DNA from 3 places in the Zongyangia acetica genome. Region 3 is predicted to be linked to each of the others. Evidence: predicted binding sites of a transcription regulator. Region 3 holds the regulator's gene; each other region holds the start of a gene.

Region 1 (10,080 bases), on a different contig from region 3:
ATTGGTTTGATCGACTTTGTGAAGCACCATATTGACAAAACAAGTCCGGTTCCTTTGTATTTTCAGATCAAGGAAATCATCCTCAGCGAAATTTTATCCGGAAATTTGCAGACGGGAGATCTGATCCCCACTGAAGTTGAGTTTTCCCAAATGTATAAGGTCAGCCGTTCCACAGTGCGGCAAGCGATTTTGGAACTTGTCAATGAAGGATATCTCTGCCGGCTTAAAAGTAAGGGAACATTTGTATCCAAGCCGAAGATTTCCCAGGAATTTGTTTATAAGCTGGATAACTTCCGTTCCCAAATGGCTCGTGCCGGTTTGGAACCTAAAACCGAAGTGTTGGAATTTGAGGTGATAAATCCAACAGACTCCATTATGAAGGCGTTGGAGATTACCGAGGATGATAAGGTCATCAAGCTGTCCCGTCTCCGCTACGCAGGATCGGATCCCATTGTCATTGTGGATACCTATCTGCCTTATGAATTGTGCGCTCCGATCCTGAAGATGGACATGTCGGTGCGGTCCTTGACAGAGTTTACCAGTCTTGACCCTCAGACAGAGGTAGTTCGTGCCAAAAGAACCATAGAAGCTATTAACGCGGGGCCCTTTGAATCCCGTCACCTTCGGATCAAACGAGGACATGCGGTTTTGCAGTTTCGAACGACAGGCTATAACTGTTATGACCGGCCGGTGGAATACTCTATTGCCAGATATCGGGGGGATCGGAATAAGTTCACCGTTTCCACAGTTAATACATCAGAAGAGCTATAAAAAAGCCCGGGATCCTATGATCCCGGGCTTTTTTATAGCTTAATATAATATAGATTGACAAATTATATTATATTAAATATAATATAGAAAGTGATATAAGAATAGAGGTGAGGACATGGCGTTTCAGTTGGGGGCTTCCCTTCTAGAGGCGTGTGTGTTGGCAGTACTGGCCCGAGGGGATACCTACGGATATATTTTGACCCAAAATATCCGCAGCATCATCGAGATATCGGAATCCACCTTGTATCCGGTGCTGCGGCGGCTGCAAAAGGACAACTGCCTGACCACATATGATCAGCCCTGTCAGGGCCGCAACCGGCGGTACTATCGGATTACCGAAGAGGGAAAACAGCGCCTTGAACAATATATGCGGGACTGGAGCGAGTATAAGGAAAAAGTAGATCTTGTTTTGAGTGGAGGAATCAATCATGAGTGCAAGTGATTTTTTGAGAAGGCTGGATGTACAGCTTCGGCAGCTGCCGCCAGGGGAAAGAGAGAATGCGCTGGCCTATTACCGGGATTATTTTGCAGATGCTGGCATTGAAAATGAACAAAAGGTATTGGAGGAATTAGGATCGCCAGAAAAGTTGGGAGCGGAGATTGTCGCCGATTATTATTACAAGAATGGCGCGGAAGCACCGATGATGTATCCCAAAAAGAAAGGGATGCCGTTAGCTGTAAAAATTATCCTCGGTATCATCCTGTGCCCCATTATCCTTATCCTTTTGATAGCGTTTGCCGCGGTTTTGTTTGCGATTTTTATAATTCCGGTATCCCTTATGGCAGGAGGTGTCATCTATTTCCTGGGTGGTATTGCCGTAATGCTGATCAATATTCCCACAGGCTTTATGGTTCTGGGGGAAGGGCTTCTGGCCGCGGGTATTGGACTGCTCCTCTTTGTCCCGGTTAAGCGTTTGATGGTGATCAGTTGGCATGGGGTTGTAAGAATGTTCCGTAGACTGACGAGAAAGGGGGAGGTACAATGAAAAAGAGTTCTAAATATCTGTTGATTATCGGCGGGATTCTGTCCGCTGTTGGAGTTGTTACCATGGGAATTTCCATTGTGGCCGGGGCCAGTACAGGTGTGGTAATTGGTGGCAACGGAATTCAGGTTGCCGAAACAAAAGTAATGGATATGGGAAAAGAAGAAACGATTCAGGATCAAAAAGTGCTGGAGTCCTTTGAATCACTTTATGTTGACGCAGGGGTGAGTGAGATCCGTCTTGTGCCCTCCGACCATTACGGTGTGGAGTATCAGCTCAACCGTTCTGATGGAGAGCTATCCTGTGAAGTGAAAGACGGCGCGCTTCATGTGACCCAAGGGTCGAATGGGGGAATCCACTTTAACCTAGACCTGTTTGGATGGATGAACCGGCAGAAGACCTATCTTGCAATTTATTATCCAGAGGGAACCCAGTTTAATACGGTGCAGGTAGAAAACAGCTTGGGTGAGCTGACGGTAAAGGATATAAAGGCGAAGACAGCGGACTTTTCCCTCGATCTTGGATATGGCGTTTATGAAAACATAGAGGCCGAGAAATTAACAATTCACCATGATAGTGGTTCCTTGAATATATCAAACGGTACGGTGGGCTCGCTGGAAATTCAGTGCGAACTTGGAGAAGCGCAATTGAGCGGTATCACTGCCAATCAAATGAACTTTCAAGGAGATTTGGGCAGTCTGAGTATCCGTAACAGCCTGCTGCGGCAGTCTGAGATTTCCTGCAGCATGGGAGAAGTGGATATTCAGGGCCTGGAATCGGATGGACTACAGATTGAAGCGGATAATGGTTCTGTGGTTGTCGAGGGTACCCTTCGAGGCCGTACGGGAATTGATGCTGAGATGGGCAGCATCCATGTTACCACCACCTTGGGAAAGAATGAATACAACTATGATGTCCACTGTGAGATGGGGGAAATCTATATGAATGGGGAAGAACAGGGTGGTTTGACCTTTGACACAGGGGCGGAAAACGACCTGGATCTTCAAGCGGATTTAGGCAGCATCCATATCAATGTGAAGGAATAGCAATGAAAAAGGCGGCCAGCTGGCCGCCTTTTTTAGTAAGGGTTAGATTTTTAAGCTACGTCTTGCAAGATTGTAGATTGTTTTGTAACAGGCACAAAAAGTTCACAATTTATTAATGAAACACCGGATAGGTATAGTGTATAGTTTATATTAGCACTCTAAGCATGTGATTGCTAATACAATAAAAGGGGAGACCAACCATGGCCAAAAAACAGTTTAAGGCGGAATCTAAACGCCTTTTGGATCTGATGATCCATTCTATTTATACCAACCGGGAAATTTTTCTGCGGGAACTGATTTCCAATGCCAGTGACGCCATTGACAAACTGTGCTATCTGTCTTTGACCGACGAAAACGTAGGTATGAGCCGCGGTGATTTTGCCATCACCATCCAACAGGATAAAGAGGCTCGCACTTTGATGGTATCCGATAATGGTATCGGCATGGACAAACAGGCTTTGGAGGAAAACCTGGGTGTCATCGCCAAAAGTGGTTCTCTGCAGTTTAAGGAAAACCTCGAAAAAGACGAGCAGAAAAACGACGATATTGATATCATCGGCCAATTTGGCGTAGGATTTTACTCCGCTTTTATGGTCAGCGACACGGTAACCGTTATCAGCCGGGCCTATGGCAGTGACACTGCCTATCGATGGGAATCCTCCGGTGCTGACGGTTATACCATCACCGAATGTGAAAAGGACACAGTGGGCACGGATATTATCATGAAGATCAAGGCCGACACAGAGGATGAGAAATATTCTCAGTATCTGGAGGAATATCCTCTGCGGGAGCTGATTAAAAAATATTCCAACTATATCCGCTATCCCATTCGGATGATGGTAACAAAAAGCCGTCCGATTGAAAAGAAAGACGAGGATGACAAGGGCAAAGCGCCAGAATATGAGACCTATCAGGAGATGGAAACCATTAACGATATGGTGCCTATCTGGCATAAGAAAAAGGGCGAGGTGTCCGACGAGGACTACAACCAGTTCTATAAGGAACGTTTCCTTGACTATGCGGACCCACTTAAGACCATCCATATTAGTACGGAGGGCGTCGTTTCCTATGAGGCGCTGCTTTTCATCCCTTCGCATATGCCGCGGGATTATTTTACCAAAGACTATGAAAAAGGGCTGCAGCTCTATTCCAGCGGTGTCATGATTATGGAGAAATGTGCTGATCTGCTGCCAGAGCATTTCCGCTTTGTCCGCGGTGTGGTGGATTCTCAGGACCTGTCACTGAATATTTCCCGTGAAATGCTGCAGCAGGACCGCCAGGTCCAGGTGATTGCCTCCAGCATTGAGAAAAAGATCAAACGGGAACTAACAAAGATGCTGGAAAATGACCGGGAAAAATATGAGGAATTTTTCAAGAATTTCGGAATCCAGCTGAAATACGGTGTTGCCAGTGATTATGGTACCCATAAAGAGATGCTCAAGGATCTTCTGCTTTTCTATTCTTCCACAGAGCAAAAACTGTCTACCTTAGGGGAATATGTATCCCGGATGAAGGAAGATCAAAAATACATTTACTATGCCTGTGGAGAGACCATTGCCAAGGTGGACCGTCTGCCTCAGACAGAAGCGGTTAAGGCCAAAGGCTATGAGGTACTGTATCTTACCGATGAAGTGGATGACTTTGTGATGCAGATGCTTCACGAGGAAAGCGGTAAAGAAATTAAATCGGTCAGCAGTGATGATATTGCGGATGAGAGCGATCAGAAGGCAGCGGAGGAACAAACCAAAGAGAATCAGGAGCTCCTTGATTTTGTCAAAGAAAGTTTGGATGGAAAGATCAAGGAAGCAAAGGTTTCCACCAAACCGGGAACCCATCCGGTCTGCCTCTCCAGTGAAGGCGGCATTACACTGGAGATGGAAAAGTATTTTGCTCAGATGAAGAATGAACCAGTTGTCAAAGCAGAGCGGGTCTTGGAATTTAACGCCGGCCATCCGATGTTTACGGCTTTGCAAAAAGCTTTTGCAGACGGGGACAAGGAGCGTGCGGCTAAGTTGAGCCAGGTATTGTATAGCCAGGCAGAACTGATTGCAGGTTTTTCACTGGATGATCCGACGGCATACACTGATCTGGTGTGCGAACTTCTGGCCAATCAATAGAAATCACAGCATGGAAGAGGGAATGGAGATTTCTCCATTCCCTTTTCCATTTTGAGGAGGACGGTTAACTTTTTGTTTTCGGCTCTACTCAAGATAAAAAATTTTTTTAACGCAATTTGGATAGTCGAGTAGTAAAAGGAGGAAAGATTAGACAGGGTTTATAGGCAAAGGATAAAAAGACTTAAAACTGGCATTGAACCCTGTTTGCAAAACAACCATAGATTGTAGCAAGGCGGACATTCCGTCTTAGCTTTCCCATGTCCCTATGGAATGAAAGCATGCTTTCTTCAAAGACATGGATGCAACCTAAAATGGTTGCGCAGATCATATGCAAACGGAGGGTTTACTTTGACAGATATGAACAACGGATCTCATCCGGTCCGTGATCCCATTTTTTGCAATAATGTACCCTTGGCTATGGCCTATGTACCAAGACAGCCTTGGGGTAATTTATATGAACCGGAGGTAGCGTTCAATCGCGGTACCTTTTTTAGGGATTTAGATCTCCCATTTATCGGAGAGGAGGCGCTCCCCCGTGGATGACAGAAAGGTGCTTTTAAACCGGGTGCGCATCTGCGATTTTGTTTTGCAGGAAATTGCCCTTTTTTTGGACAATAATCCTCAAAATAAAGAAGCTCTGGAATGCTATCAAAAATATTTAGATATGCAGAGAGAAGCAAGAGAAATGTATGTCAAAAGGTATGGCCCGCTACGTCATACAGATTTTACCGGAGGAAACCGGTGGAACTGGATTGACGGCCCCTGGCCCTGGGAACTTGATGAGGAGGCGTAGCATATGTGGACTTATGATAAAAAGTTACAGTACCCGGTAAAAATTTCCCGGCCCAATCCCGCCATGGCAAAAGTGATCATCACTCAATTTGGCGGACCAGACGGAGAATTGGCGGCAAGTCAACGGTATCTGGCGCAGAGGTATTCTGTTCCCTATGATGAAGTCAAAGCAACACTGACCGATATAGGTACGGAAGAACTAGCCCACATTGAGATGATTTGTGCCATTGTCCATCAATTGACCCGTAATATGACGATAGACGAAATAAAGAAGACGGGATTTGATACCTATTTTGTTGACCATACCACAGGGTTGTATCCCATTGCGGCCTCAGGCACCCCTTTTAGCGCTATGTATTTTCAGTCTAAAGGCGATCTGATTACAGACCTAACAGAGGATTTAGCGGCAGAACAAAAAGCGAGAACTACCTATGATAATATTTTGCGTTTAGTTGATGATCCCGATGTACGCGATCCTATCAAATTTCTTCGAGAAAGAGAGATAGTTCATTTCCAGCGTTTCGGCGAAGCCTTGCGAACCACCCAAGATCATCTGGATAGCAAAAACTTCTATGCTTTTAATCCCGAGTTTGACAAGAGAAGAAGGAGAAGATAGGTACTTTCTCCAAAGAAAAAAGCTGTATGGCCTCGGCCATACAGCTTTTTTATCAAATCAAAGGTGGAGGGTAAACTTCCAAACGCAGGCACAGTCAGGGATGGTGATGTCGGGATAACAGCTGACCGCTTCCGCAGTGATGCGATCATCGATGACCTTTGCAAAACCATCGTATTCCACTACACCAACCTGTTTGCAGGGATGGAAAGGCATCCCTTTTCGGAATCGAGCGCTTTGTACACGGCAATTGTGAACCCGATAGGTGAGGGTGTTGCCTTCCCTGACTATGCTGTCTTCATTGAGAGGCGCATAGAGACGGAAAGCTAAGGCCTGTGCCAAGCCCTCCAGACCGGCGCGATCCGGAAGATCCAACAATTTTTTTATCCTGCGGGCTTCAATCTGGGTAAACTGTTCCCAAACGGTATAATCGTACTCCATGGCTTTGTCCATGCCGCTATCCCGTTCTACTGCTTGAAACCAGAGCCCATCCATAGCTAACCAGTTTTTTGCAAAATTGGTGCAGAGCTCAAGCAGTTTCTCTCGAGGCAAATCATGAATGCTTTTGTAGTCCATTTGATCCCCCTTATTTATCCAGCTTCTCAAAGATGGAGATGATTTCCTCAATCTTCTCGTTTTTGAGCGACTCATCATCGTGTTCAAAAGCTTCTTTGACACAACCGGAAAGATGGGCCTTGATAATTTCCCGGTTAACCTTGCGCAGGATGGATGTTGTGGCCATCAGCTGGTTGGAGATATCGATACAGTATCGATCTTCCTCCACCATGCCCAAAATACCATCGATTTGGCCGCGGGCGGTTTTGAGCAGACGGACAATCTGCTTATGATCCGCTTTCATGGAACCCCTCCTTAGGCAATGGAAACGACGGTATAGCCGGCGTCTGTCACTGCCTGCGTCAGAACATCATCGCTGACATCCTTCGAGAGGGTGACGGTTGCGTTTTTGTCCTCCAGGCTGACAACAGCGCTGACGCCGTCGATAGCGTTGAGGGCTTTCTCTACATGGGCAGTACAATGGTTGCACATCATGCCTTCAATTGTGATTACTTTTTTCATTGTCTTTTCTCCTTTTTCCACAGTAGTTGTAATCATGTTTCTATCTTCTCCGGCAGAAGCGGGTACCGCGTGCCGGGGTTTGAAAAATTTGAGACGCAGGGCATTACTGACAACGCAAACAGAGCTCAAGCTCATGGCGGCGGCGCCGAACATGGGGCTGAGTTTCCAGCTCAGGAAGCTGTAGAAGACGCCAGCTGCAAGAGGGATACCGATAGCGTTGTAGAAGAAAGCCCAGAATAGATTTTGCTTAATATTGCGGATGACGGATTTACTCAGCTCAATGGCGGTGACAGCATCCAGTAGGTCACTTTTCATCAGTACAACGTCGGCGGATTCAATAGCAATGTCGGTACCGGCGCCGATAGCAACTCCTACATCCGCCCGGGCCAGAGCCGGGGCGTCGTTGATGCCGTCCCCCACCATGGCCACCCGTTTGCCGGATTCCTGAAGCCGGCGGACCTCTTTTTCTTTGTCTGCCGGAAGAACACCGGCAATGACGTTAGAGAGGCCGAGCTGACGCTGAATAGCGCGTGCGGTTCTCTCATTGTCGCCGGTGAGCATAATGACATCGATGCCCATATGGGTCAGGGCGTCAATGGCTGCCTTGCTGGTGGGTTTGACTACATCGGCCACAGCAATCAGACCGAGAACCTTTCCATCCGCAGCGAAGAATAGGGGCGTCTTTCCATCATTGGCAAGATCATCCGCCTGCTGCTCCAAAGACGCCAGATCTATGCTGTTTTCCTCCATCAGCTTGCGGTTACCGCCAAGACAAAGGGTACCATTGACAACCGCCTGTACACCGCTGCCGGTGACAGCGGTAAAATCCTGTGGGGAGAGTAGGGGGGCGTTGTGTCCATCAGCATAGGTGATTACAGCCTGAGCCAGAGGATGTTCCGAGGGGCGTTCCAGGGCCGCAGCGATAGCAATCAGAGCTTCCGATGTAACGCCGGATGCGGGAATAACGTCGGTAACTGAGGGAGTTCCCTGGGTGATGGTACCGGTTTTATCCAGTACTACGGTCTGAACATTGTGCAGTGTTTCCAGGGCTTCTGCAGATTTAAATAGGATACCGTTTTGGGCACCTTTGCCTGTGCCCACCATGATTGCCACAGGGGTAGCTAAGCCTAAGGCACAAGGGCAGGAGATGACCAGAACGGAAATACCAATGGAAAGAGCAAAGTCAAAGGGTTCGCCTACCAACAGCCATACAATGGTGGCAAGAATGGCGATAGAGATGACTACAGGGACAAACACACCGCTGACCTTATCGGCCAGCTTGGCAATGGGAGCTTTGGTGGCATTTGCATCCTCCACCAGCTGGATGATCTGAGAGATGGTGGTGTTTTCTCCCACCTTGGTTGCTTTAAAGGTAAAGAAGCCTGATTTGTTGATGGTAGCGGCAATGACCTTGTCGCCAGGCCCTTTTTCCACCGGAATGCTTTCTCCGGTCAGGGCAGATTCATCCACAGCGGAACTGCCATCCAAGATGACGCCGTCTACCGGTACGCTCTGACCAGGACGTACTGCTACAATATCGCCGACCAAGACATCATCCACCGGGATCTGAACCTCTTCGCCGTCGCGGATGACAGTGGCGGTTTTAGGCGCCAGATTCATCAGCTTTTCAATCGCTTCCGAAGTCTTTCCTTTGGAGCGGGTTTCTAGGAATTTCCCCACAGTGATGAGGGTCAGAATCATAGCGGCGGACTCAAAATAGAGGTCCATGCTGTAGCTGTTCACCAGATCCAAATCGCCGTGGCCCAGACCCCAGCCAATTTGATAAATGGCGAAGATACCGTAGATCAACGAGGCCGAGGAGCCGATGGCGATGAGGGAATCCATATTGGGAGCTCCACGGAAGAGGGCGGGAAATCCAACCTGATAATATTTACGATTCAGATAGATGACGGGAAGGGTTAAAAGAAATTGGGTGAAGGAATAGATCAGCGCATTCTCGGTTCCATGGAAAAAAGAAGGGGTAGGAAGTCCCATCATATGCCCCATGGAGATATACATCAGAGGAACGAGAAAACAGATCGATAAAATCAGCCGGTGTTTCATGGCTTTGGTCTGTTCCTTTGCGCTGTTGGTGGGCGTTTCTCCCGAAAGGGGCTTTGCCTGTCCCTGCTTTTGATGGGGAGCGGCGCCATATCCTCCATGTTCCACAGCTTTGATGATGTCCCCCTCACTTAGGACAGACTCATCATATTCTACCTGCATACTATTTTGCAGCAGGTTGACACTGACCTCTTTAACCCCGGAAAGGGCCCGGACGCTTTTTTCCACATGCGCCGAGCAGGCCGAACAGGTCATACCGGTTACATCGAATTTTTCTTTCATTGAGATCACCTCGCAACACAATACCCCCGTGGGGTGTATTTTTATTGTATACTCTATGAGTAGATTTGTCAATACCCCAGTGAACATTCAAAAAAGACAATAAAAAGGCCCGGATATTCTCCGGGCCTGGGACAAAATCGATTAAAACAGGGTAGTGAATGCAGCCCCCATCATGGAAATGACAAAGACGGCGGCCAGAATCAGACAGAGGATCCGCACAAAGAGCTTCGATTTTACCATCGCAAGAACTCACCTTCTCAATGATTTTTACTTTATTACTATAGCAGTTTTTTTCTCCCTTTGCCAGAGTGAAAAAGGGAAATTCATGGTTTTTTTGC
Region 2 (10,080 bases), on a different contig from region 3:
TTCTTCATGGCGTCATAGATGGCCTCCTCGCTCAGGTCGGTGGCCAGTACAACGCTGCGGGCGGTGTTGGAGTCTCCCCAGTTGCCCTTGTGGTTATCCTGGTTGTTGGTGGGGGCCACATGCCAGCCCTTATCCAAAGCCCGGGTGTAATAGCCGTAGGAGGGGAAGTAACCGGAGCTTCCGATGGCCCCCTCGCCGTTGCCGACCTCGATGAGGGTGATCTGGTTATCCACCACCGGGTCATAGAGGGAGAAGTCCATAAAGTCGCCGAAGGTATCTCCAGGATGGTTAAACTGGGAGATGGTCTCCGGGTTCTCGTTGAGGGTGTCGTAATAGGCCTGCAACACCTCATAGTTATCCCCTTTCTTATAAGGGGCGTAGTTGCGGCTTTCAAAGCCCTCGGAATTAAAGGTATTGATGTGTCCCGGAGCGCCGCCGGACCAGGTCATCTCGAAGCCATAGAGGCCTACAAAGGTGCCGCTCTCCCGGGCGGTGATGTCCCGGGCGCCCTGGCGGCCTTCCGCCCATTCAGAGCTGAGGCTTTCGGCATTTGTATCCCCCAGGTGAACCCCTCCGTCGTTGTCAAAGGAGTTGGAGTGGTCGGTAAGGGCTAGGAAATCCAGGTTTTCCACCTTGGAAGCATGGTCATAAGCCTGCTCCACCGTACCGGTGCCGTCGGACAGGTTGGTATGGGCGTGAAGCTGGCCGAAATAAAGCTGATAATCTCCCAGTTCCATGGGGGCTTTATAGGTAAAGGTGATGACTTCGCCGGTCTGGGCCGGGGTCTCATCCACAGCGGGGATATAGGCCACCGCCTTGATGATGACAGGCTGGTCCTTGGCCGGGGTGTTTTCAATTTCAATGGGGTCGGTGTATTGCAGCTCCGGTTTTGTCACATCCGGATCTTCCGGCTCGGTGCCGTCGGTTTTCATGGTAAAGTAGATCTGTGCCCCGTCGGCGGCGGAGAGGGTGATCTTCTGGCCCGCCTCCACACTGGCGCCGCTCTTGGGGGAAGCCTCTACCTGCAAGCCCTCCACCTCCGGGGCGTCGGGATCGGTTATTTCGCCGGTGACCTTGTAAAACTGAAGCTGGAACTGGTCGTCGGTAGCGGCGCTGCTGGAATTATAACTGCTCCAGTTGTTGTAATCCGCATACCATTTCATATAGTTGCTCCGCACCGTGTTGCGGATGTTATAGGTGCCGTTGGGAAGGGCCGTGACCTCCCAGTCGTCGTTGACAGCCCCTAAATCCATGCTGGAGTAGCTTTCCGCCAAGCCGATGTTCTGGCCGTTCTGCTGGAAGCTATAGGTGCCGTCGCCGTTTTTGACCACCGTCCACACCTCGGTATCTCCAAAGCCGGTGACGGTATCGCCAGAAACCTCGATATCCACCCCTACGTTATAGAAGCCGGTTTTCTGGGAGGAAAGGGCTTTGTTATAGGCTGGGGCATAGATAACCACCTTGTCCCCGTCGGCAATGGGGGACTGGGGATCCTCGGGATCGGTTATTTCGCCGGTGACCTTGTAAAACTGAAGCTGGAACTGGTCGTCGGTAGCGGCGCTGCTGGAATTGTAGCTGCTCCAGTTGTTGTAATCCGCATACCATTCCATGTAATTGCCCCGCACCGTGTTGCGGATGTTGTAGGTGCCGTTGGGAAGGGCCGTGACCTCCCAGTCGTCGTTGACAGCTCCCAAATCCATGCTGGAGTAGCTTTCTGCCAAGCCGATATTCTGGCCGTCCTGCTGGAAGCTATAGGTGCCGTCGCCGTTTTTGACCACCGTCCACACCTCGGTATCCCCAAAGCCGGTGACGGTATCGCCGGAAACCTCGATATCCACTCCTACGTTATAGAAGCCGGTTTTCTGGGAGGAAAGGGCTTTGTTATAGGCCGGGGCATAGATAACCACCTTGTCCCCTTCCTCCAGGGGGATTCCCCCTTCTTCTATGGTGTACTGGAGGGTCTGTACCGCGCTGTAAACGCCATCCAGCACCGCCACCGCTTTCAGGGTGCAGGCGGCGCTGATCACCGGCTTATTCCCGTCGCCGTAAAGCTGGCGGGAGGGATTGCCGCTGTCGGCAGGGTTGCTCCCATCCAGGGTGTAGTAGATCTGGGCGCCGGTTGTCGTAGTGCTCAGGGTGATGGAGGTACCCTCTGCCACCGCGCCCGCCTGGGGATTGGCGGAGGGGGCTGCCACTGTTACCTCCCCAGAGCCGCCCTCCTCTAATTTATAGAGGGTAAACTCGTGGGGATATCCGCCGGGATTCTTGGTGGCCGTGGTCTGCTTATAGCCCCGGAATTTGTTGCCTGAGGCTCTGTTGCTGGCTAAAACCACCGTATCGCTGCCGGTGCCGGAAAAGACGAACTTCCCGTCTGTTTCCGTCCAAGCCCAATCATATTCTCTTTCTTCGATGCCGTTATTGTTGCCCCCTTTGGGCGCGATAAAGGCACCGTCGCTGAGCTTGATCTTGGCGGAGGTACCTGTGACGGTAATCTCCACTACCGCGGTTGCTGGATTTGTCACCGTGTCCCCATCCGGGGTCAGGGCGACGGCGGAAACCCAGGCGCCGTCCATGGGACCCACGGCATAGCCGGTGTCCACCATCATAACATACTCGCCGGTGGTAAAATCATCGCTGCCTGCAATCTTGTGATACTCCCCCGTTCCCGCGGCAAAGGCTGCCGTAGGCACCAGGGAAAAGAGCATCAACATCACCAGGATCAGGGATACCACCCTTGTCAGACCGTTCTTGGTTTTCATTGGCCTTCATATCCTCCTTTAATTCGTATCAAACATCTATGTTCAAACGCCTTTGCGCCCAGCCATCATTCGGGCGCTGATCAAGGCGACAATTGGCACACATAATAGGATCCCCATGGCCCCTGCGATGCTCTGGATGATCTCGATGCAGATATAATCGGTGTTGCTGAGCTGGAGAAAGGGGATGTCATAGGTCTGCACCAGGATGAGCATATTAAAAGAAGAACCCGCAAAGGCCAGGATCAAGGTGTTGGCCATGGTGCCCATGGCGTCCCGGCCAATGTGCATGCCGGAACGGAAAAGCTCTCCCGCCGTCAGCCGTGGATTTTGCTCCTTCAGCTCCCAGACCGAGGAGGCGATCCCCAGGGCCACATCCATGACCGCCCCCAAGGCGGAGATAAGGACGCCGCAGACCAATAGACCGCTGATCTTCAGCCCCTGGTCGGCGCCGTAAAGGATGAGGTTTTCCGCCTCCGGCATGTTAAAGCCGTTCATGGGGGTGATCGTTCCCACCAGGGCCGCAATCCCCCCGGCTACCACGACGCCGATGACACAGCCCAGCACCGAGCAAAGGGTCTTTTGGGAAAAACCGTTGAGCAGCACCAGAGCCCCCGCCGCTGTCACCGCCACCATGGCTACCGTCACCGGGATGGCGGGCAGTCCTCGGATGATGCTGGGAATGAGGATAAACCAGATACAGGCCAGGGTGAAAATCAGTCCGGCCAAGGCCCCCATTCCCTTCTTTCCTCCCAGCACAGCCAGCAGGACAAAGAAAATCAGGACAAAAACGCCTAGGACAATCCCCCGGTCGTAGTTAAAAAGGGAAGGATAATAGCTGCCCTCATCGTCGGTCATAATCCGGACGATGACCTGATCCCCTTTATCTAAATCCACATTGAACAGGGCGCTCATAGGGTTTGACAGGGTCATAATTTCATCTTTGTGGGCGCCGGTGAGGATTTTGATCTCCAGTTCTTGGGTACCCACCCGCTTTCCTTCGGCGTCCTCATCGGGCTGGGCATCATCGGAGAGCACCGCCGTCACCACTGCCTTGTCATAAGCCATCTGGCTGGCGCTGGTGGGCACCTGTCCCTCCACCGGCTGGTTGATCCAGACGCCCCAGGCGATCAGCCCGGCGAAAAGCACCGCCCCTACCCCAAGTCCCGCCAGGTTTTTTGGCTTTTGCAGCCACTCCTTCAGGGCATGGGCCCAATCCTTCAGTTTGATCTTTAACTTATCCCACATGAAATTCATTTCCTCCAAAGCGATTTCTATCTATATCCCGGCACAACCCTCCGCCGGAAACAGAAAAAGGAACTGTTGCCATCCAAGCTGCGGCTGTTCGGACTTCGGCTGGGCCAAATCCGCCGGCCGCCTGCTTTTCTGGAGCAGATTCCCAGTTCATGATGCCTGTAGCTATACTTCGGGGTTTCAGACCTTGGCGTTTTCTCCCTCTTTCCTGTCGTGGAAAAGGCCGCCTGCCATCGATCCAGGCTTTGTGATCCATCATTCATCATAGCCAGCCGGCGAAGGAGGGACAATCATGTTTGCGTGAAGGCAATGTAAAGTTCGGTTTTCGTAATGTAAAGAATATTGAAAGGAAAATTAGAGACACTCCGCAGCTATCGGCCGCAAAAAAACAGCCGCCTCCTGCCGGGGGATTTCCCCTTGCAGGAAGCGGCTGCCTTATTTTCGCCTATGCACTTATGTGATCCTGACCTTGTCAGGATGCTGGTGATCTTTTCTATTTCTTCGACTCCCCGTCGATCTCATAATCCTTGAACAGGGCCAGCACATAGCTGTTGGAAAGCTTCTTTCCCATCAGTTCCCGGAACTGGGCGCTTTTGGTCCGCCCCTCTCCCCGCAGCTGCTCCAGCTTTTGGGAGATCTCCTTCTGTTTCTGCTCCAGGTCTTCCCAGAGGTTTTCCAGTTTCGCCAGTCTTTCGACGGCCTCGCCGCCATAACCTTCCTCCAGGGGCTGGATCTGTTGGCTGTCTACCTGATAGCCGGATCCGTTTCCCTGTTTTCTTGTCAGCCGATTCACCGGCCTACGCCCCCTTTCGTTTTCTCATCATACTCCCCTGCTCCTGTCTTGTCCAGTGCCATTCAAAAACAAAAAAGGAGCGTCCCATGAGACGCTCCTTCTGTATCAATTTGTTGCGCTTATTCGATGGCGATGGCCGTTGTCTTCGGCAGCTGCTTTTGGGCCTCTTTGGGCAGGGAGATCTTTAGGATACCGTCTTCATACTTGGCGGATACATCCTTCGGCTCTATATCGCCCACATAGAAGCTTCTTCTCAGGGCGCCTGCGTACCGCTCCTGGCGGATATATTTGCCTTTCTTATCCTTTTCATCTTTATCCAGGCCCTTGGCGGCGCTGATGGTCAGATAACCATCCTTCAAGTCTACATCAATCTCGTCTTTCTTAAAGCCGGGCAGGTCAATATCAACTTCATAGGTAGTATCCGTTTCCCGTACATCAGTCTTCATCAAATTCTTGGCATGTTTGCCATACAACGGATTGCGGCGGTTCCACATGGAACGCATAAAATCATCATCAAAGAAATCATCAAACAAATTTTCACCAAAAATGCTGGGCAACATAAGTCATTCCTCCAATCTTTTCGCTTATTTCTTGCCCTGCGGGAGGGACCCTTTCCGTCCCTCTCTCTTGGAACAACCTTGTTATACCACTCCATATTAGCACTGTCAAGAGGAGAGTGCTAAAATTCACAAAAGAAGCCATGACTCGTTACAAAATATACGATTTTTTAGACCGCCCACAAATCCCACGTCAAAGAAAAACCCTCAACAAACGGCATGAACATGCCATTTGTTGAGGATAATTCCTTGGTTTGCGCCACAAAAAAGATGCCCGCCTTAAGCGCGGGCAAAAAGGCAAAAGAAAAAACTGAGCCCGGAACGCGGATTGCGTCCAGGCTCAGCCTGGTGGGTTTGTGCCACAAAAAAGATACCCGCTGCAAACGCGAGTGGCAAGGCAAAAGAAAAAACTGAGCCCGGAACGCGGATTGCGTCCAGGCTCAGCCTGGTGGGTTTGCGCCACAAAAAAGATACCCGCCTTAAGCGCGGGCAAAAAGGCAAAAGAAAAAACTGAGCCCGGAACGCGGATTGCGTCCAGGCTCAGCCTGGTGGTTTGCGCCACAAAAAAGATGCCCGCCTTAAGCGCGGGCGAAAAGGCAAAAGAAAAAACTGAGCCCGGAACGCGGATTGCGTCCAGGCTCAGCCTGGTCGAGGCGACAGGACTCGAACCTGCGGCATCTTGGTCCCAAACCAAGCACTCTACCAAACTGAGCTACGCCTCGTCGTCGCACCAGGGAAATAGAAGTTGTACGCACCTGCGCCCCTATCATCGATATCAGAATGTGCTAGCAAAGTCAGCGCAGGATCTCTTTATTTGTGGTGCGAACAATATTATAGCGGAATCTTCCTCCTCTGTCAATAATTCTTGCAGGTTCACAGGGGAAAAATGGCGGTTTTATCCCCTTTTTCCTTGACTTATCCTGCCCTGGCGTTTAAAATTAAGAAGTTAGTATATGGATTTCCCTGTGAGGAATCACCAGACGCGATGGAGCAGTCGGTCTGTAATGGATAGAAAATGGGAGGTAAAGTTATGCTCAATTCTGAGAAAACCATGGACAAGATTGTGGCCCTGTGCAAAGGCCGCGGCTTTGTCTATCCGGGCAGCGAAATCTACGGCGGCCTTTCCAACTCCTGGGACTATGGTCCCCTGGGTGTGGAGTTTAAAAACAATGTCAAACGAGCATGGTGGAAGAAATTTGTCCAGGAGTCCCCCTACAACGTGGGACTGGACAGCGCCATCCTGATGAATCCCCAGGTGTGGGTGGCTTCCGGCCATGTAGGCGGTTTTTCCGACCCGCTGATGGACTGCAAGGACTGCAAAACCCGCCATCGTGCCGATAAGCTCATCGAGGAGCAGACCGGCGTGGCCCCCAACGGCTGGAGCGACCAGCAGATGATGGATTTCATCAAAGAAAAGGGCGTCAAATGCCCGGACTGCGGTTCCACCAACTTTACCGATATCCGCAAATTTAACCTGATGTTCAAGACCTTCCAGGGTGTCACCGAGGACGCTAAGAGCGAACTGTATCTGCGTCCTGAGACCGCCCAGGGTATCTTTGTCAACTTTTCCAACATCCAGCGCACCACCCGCAGGAAGCTGCCCTTCGGTGTCTCCCAGATCGGAAAATCCTTCCGCAACGAGATCACTCCGGGCAACTTCATCTTCCGCACTCGTGAGTTCGAGCAGATGGAGCTGGAGTTCTTCTGCAAGCCGGGCACCGATCTGGAGTGGTTCGCCTACTGGAAGGATTACTGCCACAACTTCCTGCTGAATCTGGGTATCAAGGATGAAAACCTCCGGCTGCGGGATCATGAGAAGGAAGAACTTTCCCACTATTCCAACGCCACCACCGATATTGAGTTTATGTTCCCCTTTGGCTGGGGCGAGCTGTGGGGCATTGCCGACCGCACCGATTTCGACCTGTCCCAGCATATGAAACACTCCACCAAGAGCCTGGAGTACTTCGACCCGGAGACCAACGAGCGGTACATCCCCTATGTCATCGAGCCCTCCCTGGGCGCCGACCGGGTGGCTCTGGCCTTCCTGTGCGAGGCCTACGACGAGGAGCAGGTGGGCGAAAAGGACACCCGTGTGGTCATGCATCTCCATCCGGCCCTGGCCCCCTACAAGGCTTGTATCCTGCCCCTTTCCAAGAAGCTGTCCGAGCAGGCCACTGCCATCTATCATGACCTTGCCAAGCATTTCATGGTGGATTACGACGACGCCGGTTCCATCGGCAAGCGCTACCGCCGGCAGGACGAGATCGGCACCCCCCTGTGCATCACCTTCGACTTTGACAGTGTGGAGGATGGCTGCGTCACCGTACGGGATCGGGATACCATGGAACAGACCCGGATGCCCATTGCGGAGCTTGTGCCCTACATCGAGAAAAAACTGGAATTCTAAAGCAAAAAGAAAAGCGCACACCCTAGGGTGTGCGCTTTTTTTGTACCTATTTCATTACTGGGGATTGGGTGCTCCTACGGGACATACGCCGTTGCAAGCGCCGCACTCGATGCAGGTATCGGGATCGATGACGTATTTGTCGTCACCAGCGGAGATAGCGGATACGGGGCACTCTGCCTCGCAAGCGCCGCAGCTGATGCACTCATCATTAATTACATATGCCATGAATGATACACCTCCTTTGTTTTCAACGTTATTGTACCATATCCGTGGAAAATTGCAACCGTTCCCGGCCCAATTTCCAGGAGGTTTTTTCAATTAATTTCTTCCGCCACCTACCGGCGGGCAGTGCCCGCTGCCAGATCGCGCTTTGGTATCGTTCGAGACAAAAACGCGGGCGTTGCGGACGGCGGTTTTAGCTAGGCCGTGGGCGCGTCTTCCTCGCCGGAAGGCGCTAGCCCTCCAAGTCCTTGAGGGCGGCAATCTCCGACCGGTCCACCCGGATCTGGGCGTCCTTGATGGTCTTGACCTTCTCTTTAGGAAAAATCTGCGGCGCCGCGTCCTTGGCCTTATCCAACCGCACCTTCAAAAGCCCGGTCAGAAGATTGACCTCGATGACGGTACCCCGTCCCTCCTCGGTCTGGACATAGGCTCCCACCTTGGGAGTGCTGTGGAGCAGATCCTCATAGGCCGCCTGCTCATATTTCAGGCAGCACATAAGCCGTCCGCAGGTTCCCGAAATCTTGGTAGGGTTGAGGGAAAGGCCCTGCTCCTTGGCCATCTTGATGGAGACCGGCTGAAACTCCCCCAAAAAGGTGGCGCAGCAGAAGGGTTTTCCGCAAACTCCCAAGCCGCCCATCATCTTGGCCTCATCCCGCACGCCGATCTGCCGCAGCTCAATGCGGGTGCGGAACACCGACGCCAGGTCCTTGACCAATTCCCGGAAATCCACCCGTCCGTCGGCGGTAAAGTAAAAAAGGATCTTATTGTTATCAAAGGTGTATTCTACGTCCACCAGCTTCATCTGCAGCTTGTGCTTGGCGATCTTCTCCAAGCAGATCTGGAACGCGGAGGATTCCTTCTTGTGGTTGTCCTCCACATGCTGCAGATCCTCCTCAGTAGCCACCCGGATCACCTTTTTCAGCGGATGGACAATCTCCTCCTCGTCCACCGCCCGGTTGCCCATGGCCACCTCGCCGCACTCAATGCCCCGGGCCGTCTCCACAATCACCGACTGCCCCTTTGGAATCTGGACGCCATTGGGGTCAAAGTAATAGACCTTGCCCACGCTTTTAAAACGTACTCCGATTACCTCGATCATGAAAAACTCCTATCGCCAACCGCCAGAATCCCCGGCGGTAGTTTTTTAGTTACAGATATTATTTAAACTAGCACAAAAGAGGGTGGTTGTCAAACTGAAGTTCTGGTTGCGCCGCAAGGCCAGAACGGTGCTGTCAATCAGGTCGGTTACCTCCATAACACGGGCTGTGGAAAGGCCCCCCAGCACCTCCTCCGCCTGGCTGTCCCCCCGAAGGCGGCCCTCCATGGCGGTGGTCAGAGTCCGGCGCAGATGCCCCAGGCAGGCCAGAAAGCCCTCCTTATCCCGCTCGAAGCCGGCGCAAATGGAGAGCATCTCCATCTCGTCCCGGTTCCTTAGCGCCAACAGCAGCCGCAGGGCGCACTCCGCCTGTTTTTGCACCCGCTCATCCCCTGCCATCTGGATGGCGAGGCCTAGGTTGCCCCCGCTGGCCTGGTAGAGCCGGTCGACCTCCCCCGCCGCTGTGGGCGCCATCTGGGGGAGGGCCCGGGCAAACTCCTCTTTGGAGAGCTCCTCCAGGTGGAAGCAGATCACCCGGGACAGGATGGTGGAGAGCAGGGCGTTCCGGTTTTGCGCCGTCAGGATAAACATGACGTAGGAGGGCGGCTCCTCCAGCACCTTGAGCAGGGCGTTCTGGGCCGCTGTGGTCATATTCTCGCAGTTTTCCAGAATGAACACACGCTTGTCCGCCTGGTTGGGCAATATCCCGGCATGCTGGCGCAGCCGCCGGATATCCTCAATGTGAAAGCTCCCAGCGCCGCCAGCCCCGCCGTAAATCTCCACGTCGGGATGGTTATCCGCCAGGATGTTTTTGCAGCTGTCACATCGAAAGCAGCCGCCGGGCCCCTCCTTGCACAGGGCCATGGCCGCGATAATCCGGGCCAGCCGGCGCTTGCCCAGGCCGTTTTCCCCCTCCAGCAGCAGGGCATGAGACAAACGCCCGTCAGCGCACAGGCCAGCGAGCGTTTGCAAAAGTCTCTGATTGGCGAAAAAAA
Region 3 (10,080 bases):
CTGTGGAGGCCGTCTGTTCCTCCCTGCGGCGGCTTCTGCGGAGGCGGGGCCTGACCTTGGTGGTGGGACTGGGCAACCACAACATTACTCCCGACGCCCTGGGGCCTTTGGTGACCGAGGGCATCCTGGCCACCCGCCACATCCAGGGGGCGGCGGCTTCTGCGGCAGGGCTGGACACTCTGGCCCCGGTGGCGGCCATCTCCCCCGGTGTTTTGGGGCAGACCGGCATGGAAACCTCAGAAATCATCGGCGCCCTGGTCGACTTTGTAAAGCCCGATCAGGTCATCGTCATCGATGCCTTAGCCGCCCAAAATCCTCAGCGCTTGGGGCGAACTGTGCAGATCTCCGATACCGGCATCTCTCCCGGCTCCGGGGTCCTCAACCGCCGCAAGGAACTGAGCCGCTCCACCCTGGGGGTGCCCGTCATCTCCATGGGGGTACCCACTGTTGTGGATTCCACCACCCTGGCCCACAGCGTTTTGGAGCAGGCGGGGGCTTCCCTTCCCCCGCCGACCTCCCAGAGCGCCATGATGGTGACGCCCCGGGACATTGACACCCTGATTTCCCGCTCGGCCAAGGTCATCTCCCTTGGCATCAACAGCGCCCTGCAACCGGATATCAGCCGGGAAGACCTAATCTATTTGACCATGTAGCCTGCCCGTCCTCGGTAAGCATACCCTTCCCCTCCTCCGCATAGAAATGATAATGGCGTTCGTTTTGTTTCCCGACCCAAAGGGAGGAGGTTATGCATTTGATGCGAAAAAGAAGGAATCGCCGTCTGGGCCGGACGGGTAAAAAAATCCTTTCCCTTTGTCTTGTGGCGGCCATTTTGGCCGTTTGCATTAAGGTAGCGGCTGTGTCCGCCCCCTATATCGAAAAATTCACCCAGCAGGCGGCGGTTCTCTCCGCGGTCCTGGGGATGCCCGACGGCGGCCTTTCCCTGATCCGCCAGCGCTTTGCCGATGAGATCGACGACGGGGAGGAGGAATCCGACCCCTATGTGACGCCGCCCTCCACCACCAAACCGGAGTCGGAATCCTCTGAGGAATCCCAGTCCGAATCCTCTTCCTCCTCAGAGTCCATCCAGGTGGAGCCGGTGCCGGAGGAAAACCGAGGCCCCATTGTGGAGCGGACCTATACCGCCCAGGCCGGCGGTATCTACATCCCTCTGGACCACGGATTCCTCAAAAATTCCACCGAACTTTCCAACAGTGACGTGCAGGCCCAGCTGGACAAGGCGTGGGATTTGGATCTCTCCACCCCGGAGGAACCTACCGTCCTTATCTACCACACCCATGCCACCGAGGCCTATGAGCCGGTGACCCGGGACTACTATGATGACAGGTATAATTCCCGCTCTACCGAGCAGGATAAAAACATGATCCGGGTGGGGGATGAGATTGCCAAACAGCTGGAGGCTGCCGGTATCGGGGTCATCCACGACACCACCCTCCACGATTACCCTTCATACAACGGCGCCTATGAGCGCAGCGCAGAGACCATTCAGAAATATTTAGATGAATATCCCTCCATCAAAATCACCATCGACGTCCACCGGGACGCCATCGAGGAAAGCGACGGCACCCGCATTGCGCCGGTGGCGGAAATCGACGGCAAAAAGGCGGCCCAGATTATGATTATTTCCGGCTGTGACGACGGCACCATGAATATGCCAAACTGGCCGGATAACCTCCGTTTTTCCGCCGCCTTTCAAAGCCAGATGGAGGCCGACTATCCGGGATTGACCCGCCCCATCTTCTTTTGCTACCGCCTTTATAATATGAATAAGACCCCTGGCAGCCTGCTTCTGGAGTTTGGCGCTCACGGCAATTCCCTGGAGGAGGCTGTCTATTCCGGGGAGCTGTGCGGCAAGGCCTTGGCTGAGCTGATCCTATCCCAGGGGGAATAATATGAAATAAGGAAGTCAAAACACATGTCCAAAGAGCAGCTTCGCTATTTTTTTGCCAGCTTTGCCATTTCCATCCTCCTCTATCTGGGGATGATGGGCATCTTCGTCGCTGACATTCATTCCCGCGCCCGTGGCTTCGGCGATGACAACGCCCTGCTTCTGGTTGAAAGGACAGGGGAAAATCAGGCCAATATCACCTGGCTGGGCAAGGATTACACCCTGGATACCGGCATCTTTACGGATATCCGGGAAGCTGTCTACCCCTTTCGCGCCCTCATCCCCATCCGCTACCGGTTTATCCCCGATCTGATCTCCTACGCCGGAGGGCTTGACTGGCAGCAGGTTCTTCCCTTTTGAATATTTCACCAAAGCGCCCCATCTCTGTTGCGAAGGGCGCTTTTGTTGTGCTATAATGAGCTGTAAATCCCTTGGATTCCGCCCTGCCTAGGGGCGCTTTAGACAACGGCGAAGAGGTGATCACTGTTGCAGTATGACCGCGAACACATCCGCAACTTCTGCATTATCGCACATATAGACCACGGCAAGTCCACCCTGGCCGACCGGATGCTGGAGATGACCAGCACCGTGGCCCAGCGGGACATGGAGGACCAGATTCTGGACAACATGGAGCTGGAACGGGAGCGGGGCATTACCATCAAAGCCCGGGCCGTCCGGCTGGATTATGAGGCCAAAAACGGGGAGCATTACTGTTTTAATCTCATCGATACCCCGGGACATGTGGACTTTAACTATGAGGTTTCCCGCTCCTTAGCCGCCTGCGAAGGGGCCCTTTTGGTGGTGGACGCCTCCCAGGGCATTGAAGCCCAGACCCTGGCCAATACCTACCTTGCCATTGAGCACGACCTGGAGGTCGTGCCTATCATCAACAAAATCGACCTGCCCGCCGCGGATCCAGACCGGGTCTGCCACGAAATCGAGGACATCATCGGCATTCCCGCCCTAGATGCTCCCCGGATCTCTGCCAAGGCGGGGATCAATATCGAAGAGGTGCTGGAACGGGTGGTCACCGATATCCCCGCTCCTCAGGGGGATGACCAAGCCCCTTTGAAAGCGCTGATCTTCGACTCCTATTACGACAGCTACAAAGGCGTCATTGTCTATGTCCGGGTCATGGAGGGGACGGTCCGCCCCGGCATGACCATCCGGATGATGGCTTCCGGCTCCGAGTTCACTGTGGTGGAAGCCGGTGCCATGGGGGCGACCAACCTGATCCCTCTGGAGGAGCTTTCCGCCGGACAGGTGGGATACATCACCGCCAGCATTAAAACGGTACAGGACACCACGGTGGGCGACACTGTCACCGACGCGGCAAATCCGGCGGCGGAACCCTTGCCCGGTTACCGGAAGGTCAACCCCATGGTGTTCTGCGGCATCTACCCTGCCGACGGGGCCAAATATCCGGATCTCCGGGAGGCCCTGGAAAAGCTTCAGCTCAACGACGCATCCCTCTCCTTTGAGCCGGAAACCTCGGTGGCGTTGGGCTTCGGCTTCCGATGCGGATTTTTGGGCCTGCTCCACATGGAGATCATCCAGGAGCGGATTGAGCGGGAGTTTAATCTGGACATCATTACCACCGCTCCCAGCGTTATCTATAAGGTCATCCTCACCTCCGGGGAGACTGTCTATATCGACAACCCCACCAACTTCCCCGACCCTGCCACCATCCAGGATGCGGAGGAGCCTATGGTCGCCGCCAACATCCTGACCCCCACCGCCTATATCGGCAACATCATGGAGCTGTGTCAGGAGCGGCGAGGCGTCTACAAGGATACCAAGTATCTTGACACCGACCGGGTAGAGCTTCACTACGACCTGCCTTTGGGGGAGATTGTCTACGACTTTTTCGACGCTCTCAAGTCCAGGACCAAAGGCTATGCCTCCTTCGACTATGAGATGAAGGGCTATGTTCCCTCCCGTCTTGTCAAGTTGGACATCCTTTTAAACGGCGAGATCGTAGACGCCCTCTCCTTCATCGTCTTTGCCGACAACGCCTATCCCAGGGCCCGCCGGATCTGCGAGAAGCTCAAAGAAAATATTCCCCGCCAGATGTTTGAGGTGCCCATCCAGGCGGCCATCGGCGGCAAGATCATCGCTCGGGAGACGGTCAAAGCCATGCGCAAGGATGTATTGGCCAAGTGCTATGGCGGCGACATCACCCGGAAAAAGAAACTTCTGGAAAAACAGAAGGAAGGCAAAAAACGGATGCGCCAGCTGGGTACTGTGGAGGTTCCCCAGGAGGCCTTTATGGCTGTCCTCAAGCTGGACGACTAAATCTGTCAAAACCGGCCGCCGCGACCTGCGGCGGCCTTTTTCTCAAAGGAGGTCTTTGGATGCCCCAGCCCATCGGCATTTACATCCACGTTCCCTTCTGCCGCTCCAAATGCCCCTACTGCGATTTCTATTCCCTCCGGGGCGGCGATGAGGCAATGGATGCCTACACCGCCGCCCTGCTCCGTCATATTGCTACCGCCCCCACGGAAAAGGCGGACTCCGTTTATCTGGGAGGCGGCACCCCTACCTTGCTGGGATCCCAGCGGCTTTCCCGGATTTTGGAGGCGGTGGCCGCCCATTTCCCACTCTCTAAGGACTGTGAAATCACCGCCGAGGCCAATCCCAGAGCCGCTGAGGGGGATACCATCGCCGCCTTAGGGAGGCTTGGTTTTACCCGGGTGAGCTTTGGCATGCAGTCGGCCGTTTCCTCCGAACTGCGCCTTCTGGGCCGCCGCCACACCCGGGAAGAGGTGGCCCAGTCGGTGGAGCTGGCCCGGCAGGGCGGGATAGACAACATCTCCCTGGACGTCATGCTGGGGGTCATCGGACAGACAGCCCCCTCCCTCTCCCAAACGCTGGATTTTGCCGCCTCCCTAAAGCCCACCCATATCTCTGCCTATATTTTAAAGGTAGAGGAGGGCACCGTTTACAACTCCCCCCGCTTTCTCTCCCAAATCCCCGACGAGGATACCCAGGTCGATCTGTATCTGGCCGCGGTGGAGGGGCTTTCCTCCTTGGGCTTTCATCAGTATGAAATTTCCAACTTTGCGAAACCGGGCTATGAGAGCCGCCACAACCTGAAATACTGGCGGTGCCAGGAATATCTGGGCTTTGGCCCTGCCGCCCATTCCTACTACGGCGGCAGCCGCTTTGCCCTGCCACGGGACCTGGAATCCTTCTGTAAAGCGCCCGGCTTCGGAGACATCCCCTTTGATGGCGTCTGCGATGGGGGCGGCTTTTTCGAGGAGTTCATGCTGGGGCTGCGGCTGGCAGAGGGGATCAACCTGGATCAGCTGGGCAGCCGGTTTTCCGTTGACGTCTCCCCTTTGGAAAGGGCTTGTCCGCCCCTGGAGCGCCGGGGTCTTCTTTGTCTAAACGGACATCATCTCTCCCTGACGACGGAGGGGTTTCTCCTCTCCAACAGCATTATTTCTCATCTCTTGAATACTATCTCCTGTTAAAAAAACGCGGCCGAAAAACAGCCGCGTTTTCTTTTTTGGCAGTCTCTGTGGACGATTGCCAACATTTTTGTAAATAAACTATGAAGTCCCTTGACATACTAAAAGAGAAGTGATACATTGATAACTGTAAGATTTAGCACTCCATAATCAAGAGTGCTAAAATAGCAAAAAGAGGTGATACGCTGTGGAACTGGATAGACGGAAGATGCAAATCCTCTCAGCGATCATCGAGATTTACACCAAAACCGGTGAGCCGGTAGGATCCAAGCTGCTGGCGTCGGTGATGGATTACGCAATCTCCCCCGCAACCATCCGCAACGAAATGGCGGCCCTGTTTGAGATGGGTTATCTTGAACAGCCCCATACTTCAGCAGGGCGTGTGCCCTCCCACAAGGGATACCGGCTCTACATCAACAACCTGATGCAGACCCAGCCCCTGACCGCCGCAGAAAAGGCGGAAATTGACGCGCTCTTTAACATTCAGCACCCCGATCCCGACCAGTTGGTAGAAGACGCGGCTACGGCCCTGGCCCAAGCCACCCACTGTGTCACCGTTTCCTCCACCATGACGCCGGAGGATGTAACGGTGCGCCGGATCGACATTATCCCCTCCGGGCCCAGGACCTTGGTGGTCTTGGTCATCGCCTCCAACGGCGTGGTCAAGAGCAAGGTCTGCCGGGTGGATTTTGCCGTCACCCCCCAGGTGCTGGATTTCTTCCGGAAATATGTCAACTCCCGGTTCAGAGGTCAATCCTTGGAAGGCGTTTCCAAGCTCTACCTTCAATCGGTGGCTGTGGCCCTGGGAGAATATTCCCGGGTGTTCACGCCGCTGCTGGTCTGTATCTTCGATCTGTGCCGGCAGATTTACGCCGGGCGCTACTACGTAGAAGGAGAAACCAATCTGCTTACCTATCAGGAGTTCACCCCTGTAGCGCACGACCTTCTGACCTTTCTCAACAAGCGGGATGAAATGCTCCGGCTCATCAACGAGGAGATGAAGGATAAAAACGTCTCCATCGGCAAAGAAGCTGGAAAATCAGAGCTTGCCGATTCCAGCATTGTCATCGCCCGCTATAATGTAGGCTCTTCCAGATCCGGCATCATTGGCATTGTGGGGCCGGTGCGGATGGATTATCCGAAACTCATCCCCCACATCCAGTATTTTGCCGACACCTTGGGACGGCTTCTCACCGAAATTTCCGAAGAGGAGGATATCACGCCGGAGACGTCTTCATCATCCAACGAATAACATTTCACATACATCATGAAAACCGAAAGGAGACATTGACGTGGCCGAAAAGAAAAACAAGAGCCCGGAGGCCGCCGAGCCGGAAACTGCTTCCCAGCAGGAGGCAGCGGGCACCGAGCAGGAAACCCCTTCTCAAAGCGCCCAAGCAGAGCAGGAGGCAAAGGCTCCCGACGAAACCGAGGCCCTCAAAGAGCAGGTCAAGGATCTCAACGATAAGCTGCTGCGCTCCATGGCCGAATTTGACAACTTCCGCAAGCGTTCCCAGCGGGAAAAGGATCAGATTTATACCGACGCCAAGGCGGATACCGCAGCTCAGTTTCTGACGGTGCTGGATAATTTCGAGCGTGCCCTGGCCACCGAAAGCACCGACGAGAACTTCCGCAAGGGAGTGCAGATGATCTACGACGGACTGCTGGAAACCATCAAAAAGCTGGGAATTGAGGAGATCAATCCCACCGAGGGAGACTTTGATCCAACGCTGCATCACGCGGTGATGCATGTGGACGACGATTCCCTGGGCCAGTCCCAGGTGGTAGAGGTCTTCCAGAAAGGCTACCGGATGGGCGACAAAATCCTGCGGTACGCCATGGTGAAGGTTGCAAATTAAGAAGCAAAGGCCCTGGGCCTTTCACATAAATGCAGAATATAACGAACTGAAAAGTATAGAATTCGAATGTAAGATTCGAGGAGGAATTGATTATGGGAAAAATCATTGGTATTGACTTAGGTACTACAAACTCATGTGTCGCCGTTATGGAAGGCGGCGAGGCTGTCGTCATCCCCAACGCGGAAGGCGACCGGACAACACCTTCTGTTGTCTCTTTTAAAAACGGTGAGCGTCTGGTAGGACAGGTTGCAAAACGTCAGGCCATCGCTAATCCGGATCACACCGTCAGCTCCATCAAACGCCATATGGGCTCTGACTATAAGGTAAATATTGATGGCAAAGGCTTTACTCCCCAAGAAATTTCCGCTATGATCCTGCAAAAGCTGAAGACTGACGCAGAAGCCTATCTGGGCGAAAAGGTCTATGACGCGGTTATTACCGTACCGGCTTACTTCACCGACGCACAGCGCCAGGCTACCAAGGATGCCGGCCGGATTGCCGGACTGGAAGTCAAGAGAATTATCAACGAGCCCACCGCCGCAGCACTGGCTTACGGCGTAGATAAAGAAAACGATCAGAAGATCATGGTTTACGACCTGGGCGGCGGCACCTTCGATGTCTCCATCATCGAAATGGGCGACGGCGTACAGGAAGTACTGGCCACCGCAGGCAACAACCGCTTGGGCGGCGATGACTTTGATAACCGGATTGTCAACTATCTGGCCGACCAGTTTAAGAAAGAAAACGGCATCGACCTGACCGGCGATAAAATGGCGATGCAGCGGCTGAAAGAGGCGGCGGAGAAAGCAAAAATCGAGCTTTCCAGCGTCACCCAGGCCAACATCAACCTGCCCTTTATCACCGCAGACGCCACCGGCCCGAAACACATGGATATGAACCTGACCCGGGCAAAATTCAACGAACTGACCGCTGACCTGGTGGAAGCCACCATGGGTCCGGTACGCCAGGCTCTGTCCGACTCCGGCCTGTCCGCTTCTGATCTTGATAAGATCCTGCTGGTAGGCGGTTCCACCCGTATCCCCGCTGTTCAGGAAGCAGTTCAGAAGATCACCGGCAAAGAGCCCTTCAAGGGCATCAACCCCGATGAGTGCGTCGCCATCGGCGCGGCTATCCAGGGCGGCGTCCTGGGCGGCGACGTCAAAGGCTTGCTGCTGCTGGATGTTACCCCTCTGTCCCTGGGCCTGGAAACCCTGGGCGGTGTCTTCACCAAGATCATTGACCGCAACACCACCATCCCCACCAAGAAGTCCCAGATCTTCTCCACCGCTGCTGACGGCCAGACTTCGGTTGAGGTCCATGTCCTCCAGGGTGAGCGTGAGATGGCGAAAGATAACAAGACTCTGGGTATGTTCCGTCTGGACGGCATCCCTGCTGCGCCCCGGGGTGTGCCTCAGATCGAGGTAACCTTCGACATCGACGCCAACGGCATTGTCCATGTTACCGCAAAAGATCTCGGCACCGGCAAGGAGCAGAACATCACCATTACCTCCTCCACCAACATGTCCAAGGAGGACATTGAAAAGGCAGTCAAAGAGGCTGAGCAGTATGCCGCTGAGGACAAAAAGCGCCGTGAGGAAATCGATGTAAGAAACGGCGCAGACCAAATGGTCTATCAGTGTGAGAAAACCCTCACCGACCTGGGTGACAAGATCGACGCCGCCGATAAAGCGGATGTCCAGGCCAAGGTAGACGCCCTGAAAGAAGCGCTGAAGGGCACCGATCTGGAGGCCATCAAGTCCCGCCAGGATGAGCTGCAGAAAAAGTTCTATGAAGTCTCCTCCAAAGTATACCAGCAGACCCAAGCAGCCGGTCAGGCTGCAGGCGGCGCTGCCCCTGGCGCTGAAGCTCCCCACGATGACAACGTGGTGGACGCCGACTACAAAGAGGTTGACGAAGACCAGAACAAGTAATATACTAAAACAGCTGCGCGATGATAAGACTGGGCCTATACCCGGTCTTATCTTGTGCAGGTGGTTTGTGACAATTCATACGTAAGGGTGATCAATTTGCCAGAAAAGAGAGATTATTACGAAGTCCTTGGCGTCGAAAAGGGCGCCTCGGAGGACGAGATCAAAAAAGCATATCGTAAAGTTGCAAAAAAGTATCACCCGGACCTCAATCCAGGAGATAAGGAAGCAGAAGCCAAATTCAAAGAGGTTGGAGAAGCCTATGAGGTCCTCTCCAATCCTGAAAAGCGCGCGCGTTACGATCAATTCGGCCACGCCGGCGTGGACCCGTCCTATGGGGCGGGCGCAGGCGGCGCGGGAGCTTATGGCGGTGCAGGCGGCTTTGGATTTGACGATCTGGGCGATATCTTCGACAGCTTTTTCGGCGGTGGTTTCGGTGGCTTTGGCGGAGGCGGCGGTTCTCGGAACCCCAACGGACCTGTACGGGGTAACGACCTGCGCTCCTCCATCGTCCTCAGCTTTTTGGAAGCGGCCAAAGGCTGTACCAAACGGCTGAAGATTTCCCGGCTGGAAACCTGTAAAACCTGCGGCGGCACCGGCGCCAAAAATGCCGACGCCATCAAGACCTGTCCTGACTGTCACGGCTCCGGCCAGGTACGGGTGACCCAGCGGACCCCCTTCGGCGTCATCAACTCCACCCGGACCTGCTCCAAGTGCTCCGGTAAAGGAAAAATCATTTCCGATCCCTGTACGGCTTGTAACGGCTTGGGTCGGGTTCGTGTCAACAAGACCATCGAGGTCAACATCCCCGCCGGTATCGATGACGGCCAAACCTTTGCTGTATCTGGCCAGGGGGATATGGGCATCAACGGCGGGCCTGCCGGTAACCTGAACGTCAATGTCAGCGTCCGGCC

The links. The regulator HrcA, encoded in region 3, represses chaperone genes, less so after heat shock. The targets are predictions, from matches to a motif close to TGTTAGCACTCNNNNNNNNNGAGTGCTAACA.
Region 1: htpG (molecular chaperone HtpG) is a predicted target of HrcA. The motif match lies at 2,949-2,979, and genes of this name have one in related genera.
Region 2: WGC32_RS10535 (Hsp20/alpha crystallin family protein) is a predicted target of HrcA. The motif match lies at 5,458-5,488, and genes of this name have one in related genera.

The regions. Positions count from the first base shown of each region.
Region 1 covers NZ_JBBEWN010000006.1:140,684-150,763, reverse strand. Annotated here, with positions in the region: gene WGC32_RS07335 (GntR family transcriptional regulator) at 7-771, shown strand; gene WGC32_RS07330 (helix-turn-helix transcriptional regulator) at 887-1,213, shown strand; gene WGC32_RS07325 (DUF1700 domain-containing protein) at 1,200-1,757, shown strand; gene WGC32_RS07320 (DUF4097 family beta strand repeat-containing protein) at 1,754-2,800, shown strand; gene htpG (molecular chaperone HtpG) at 3,001-4,917, shown strand; gene WGC32_RS07310 (spore coat associated protein CotJA) at 5,188-5,460, shown strand; gene WGC32_RS07305 (spore coat protein CotJB) at 5,453-5,710, shown strand; gene WGC32_RS07300 (manganese catalase family protein) at 5,714-6,325, shown strand; gene WGC32_RS07295 (DUF6125 family protein) at 6,383-6,898, opposite strand; gene WGC32_RS07290 (metal-sensing transcriptional repressor) at 6,909-7,181, opposite strand; gene WGC32_RS07285 (heavy metal translocating P-type ATPase) at 7,193-9,742, opposite strand.
Region 2 covers NZ_JBBEWN010000010.1:113,828-123,907, forward strand. Annotated here, with positions in the region: gene WGC32_RS10520 (CehA/McbA family metallohydrolase) at 1-2,759, opposite strand, end outside; gene WGC32_RS10525 (YibE/F family protein) at 2,802-4,004, opposite strand; gene WGC32_RS10530 (hypothetical protein) at 4,504-4,803, opposite strand; gene WGC32_RS10535 (Hsp20/alpha crystallin family protein) at 4,923-5,363, opposite strand; tRNA gene WGC32_RS10540 (tRNA-Pro) at 6,006-6,082, opposite strand; gene WGC32_RS10545 (glycine--tRNA ligase) at 6,391-7,767, shown strand; gene WGC32_RS10550 (4Fe-4S binding protein) at 7,822-7,992, opposite strand; gene WGC32_RS10555 (PSP1 domain-containing protein) at 8,222-9,088, opposite strand; gene WGC32_RS10560 (DNA polymerase III subunit) at 9,134-10,080, opposite strand, start outside.
Region 3 covers NZ_JBBEWN010000002.1:206,449-216,528, forward strand. Annotated here, with positions in the region: gene gpr (GPR endopeptidase) at 1-653, shown strand, start outside; gene spoIIP (stage II sporulation protein P) at 755-1,909, shown strand; gene WGC32_RS02790 (hypothetical protein) at 1,934-2,266, shown strand; gene lepA (translation elongation factor 4) at 2,393-4,201, shown strand; gene hemW (radical SAM family heme chaperone HemW) at 4,261-5,382, shown strand; gene hrcA (heat-inducible transcriptional repressor HrcA) at 5,567-6,631, shown strand; gene grpE (nucleotide exchange factor GrpE) at 6,672-7,238, shown strand; gene dnaK (molecular chaperone DnaK) at 7,331-9,169, shown strand; gene dnaJ (molecular chaperone DnaJ) at 9,266-10,080, shown strand, end outside.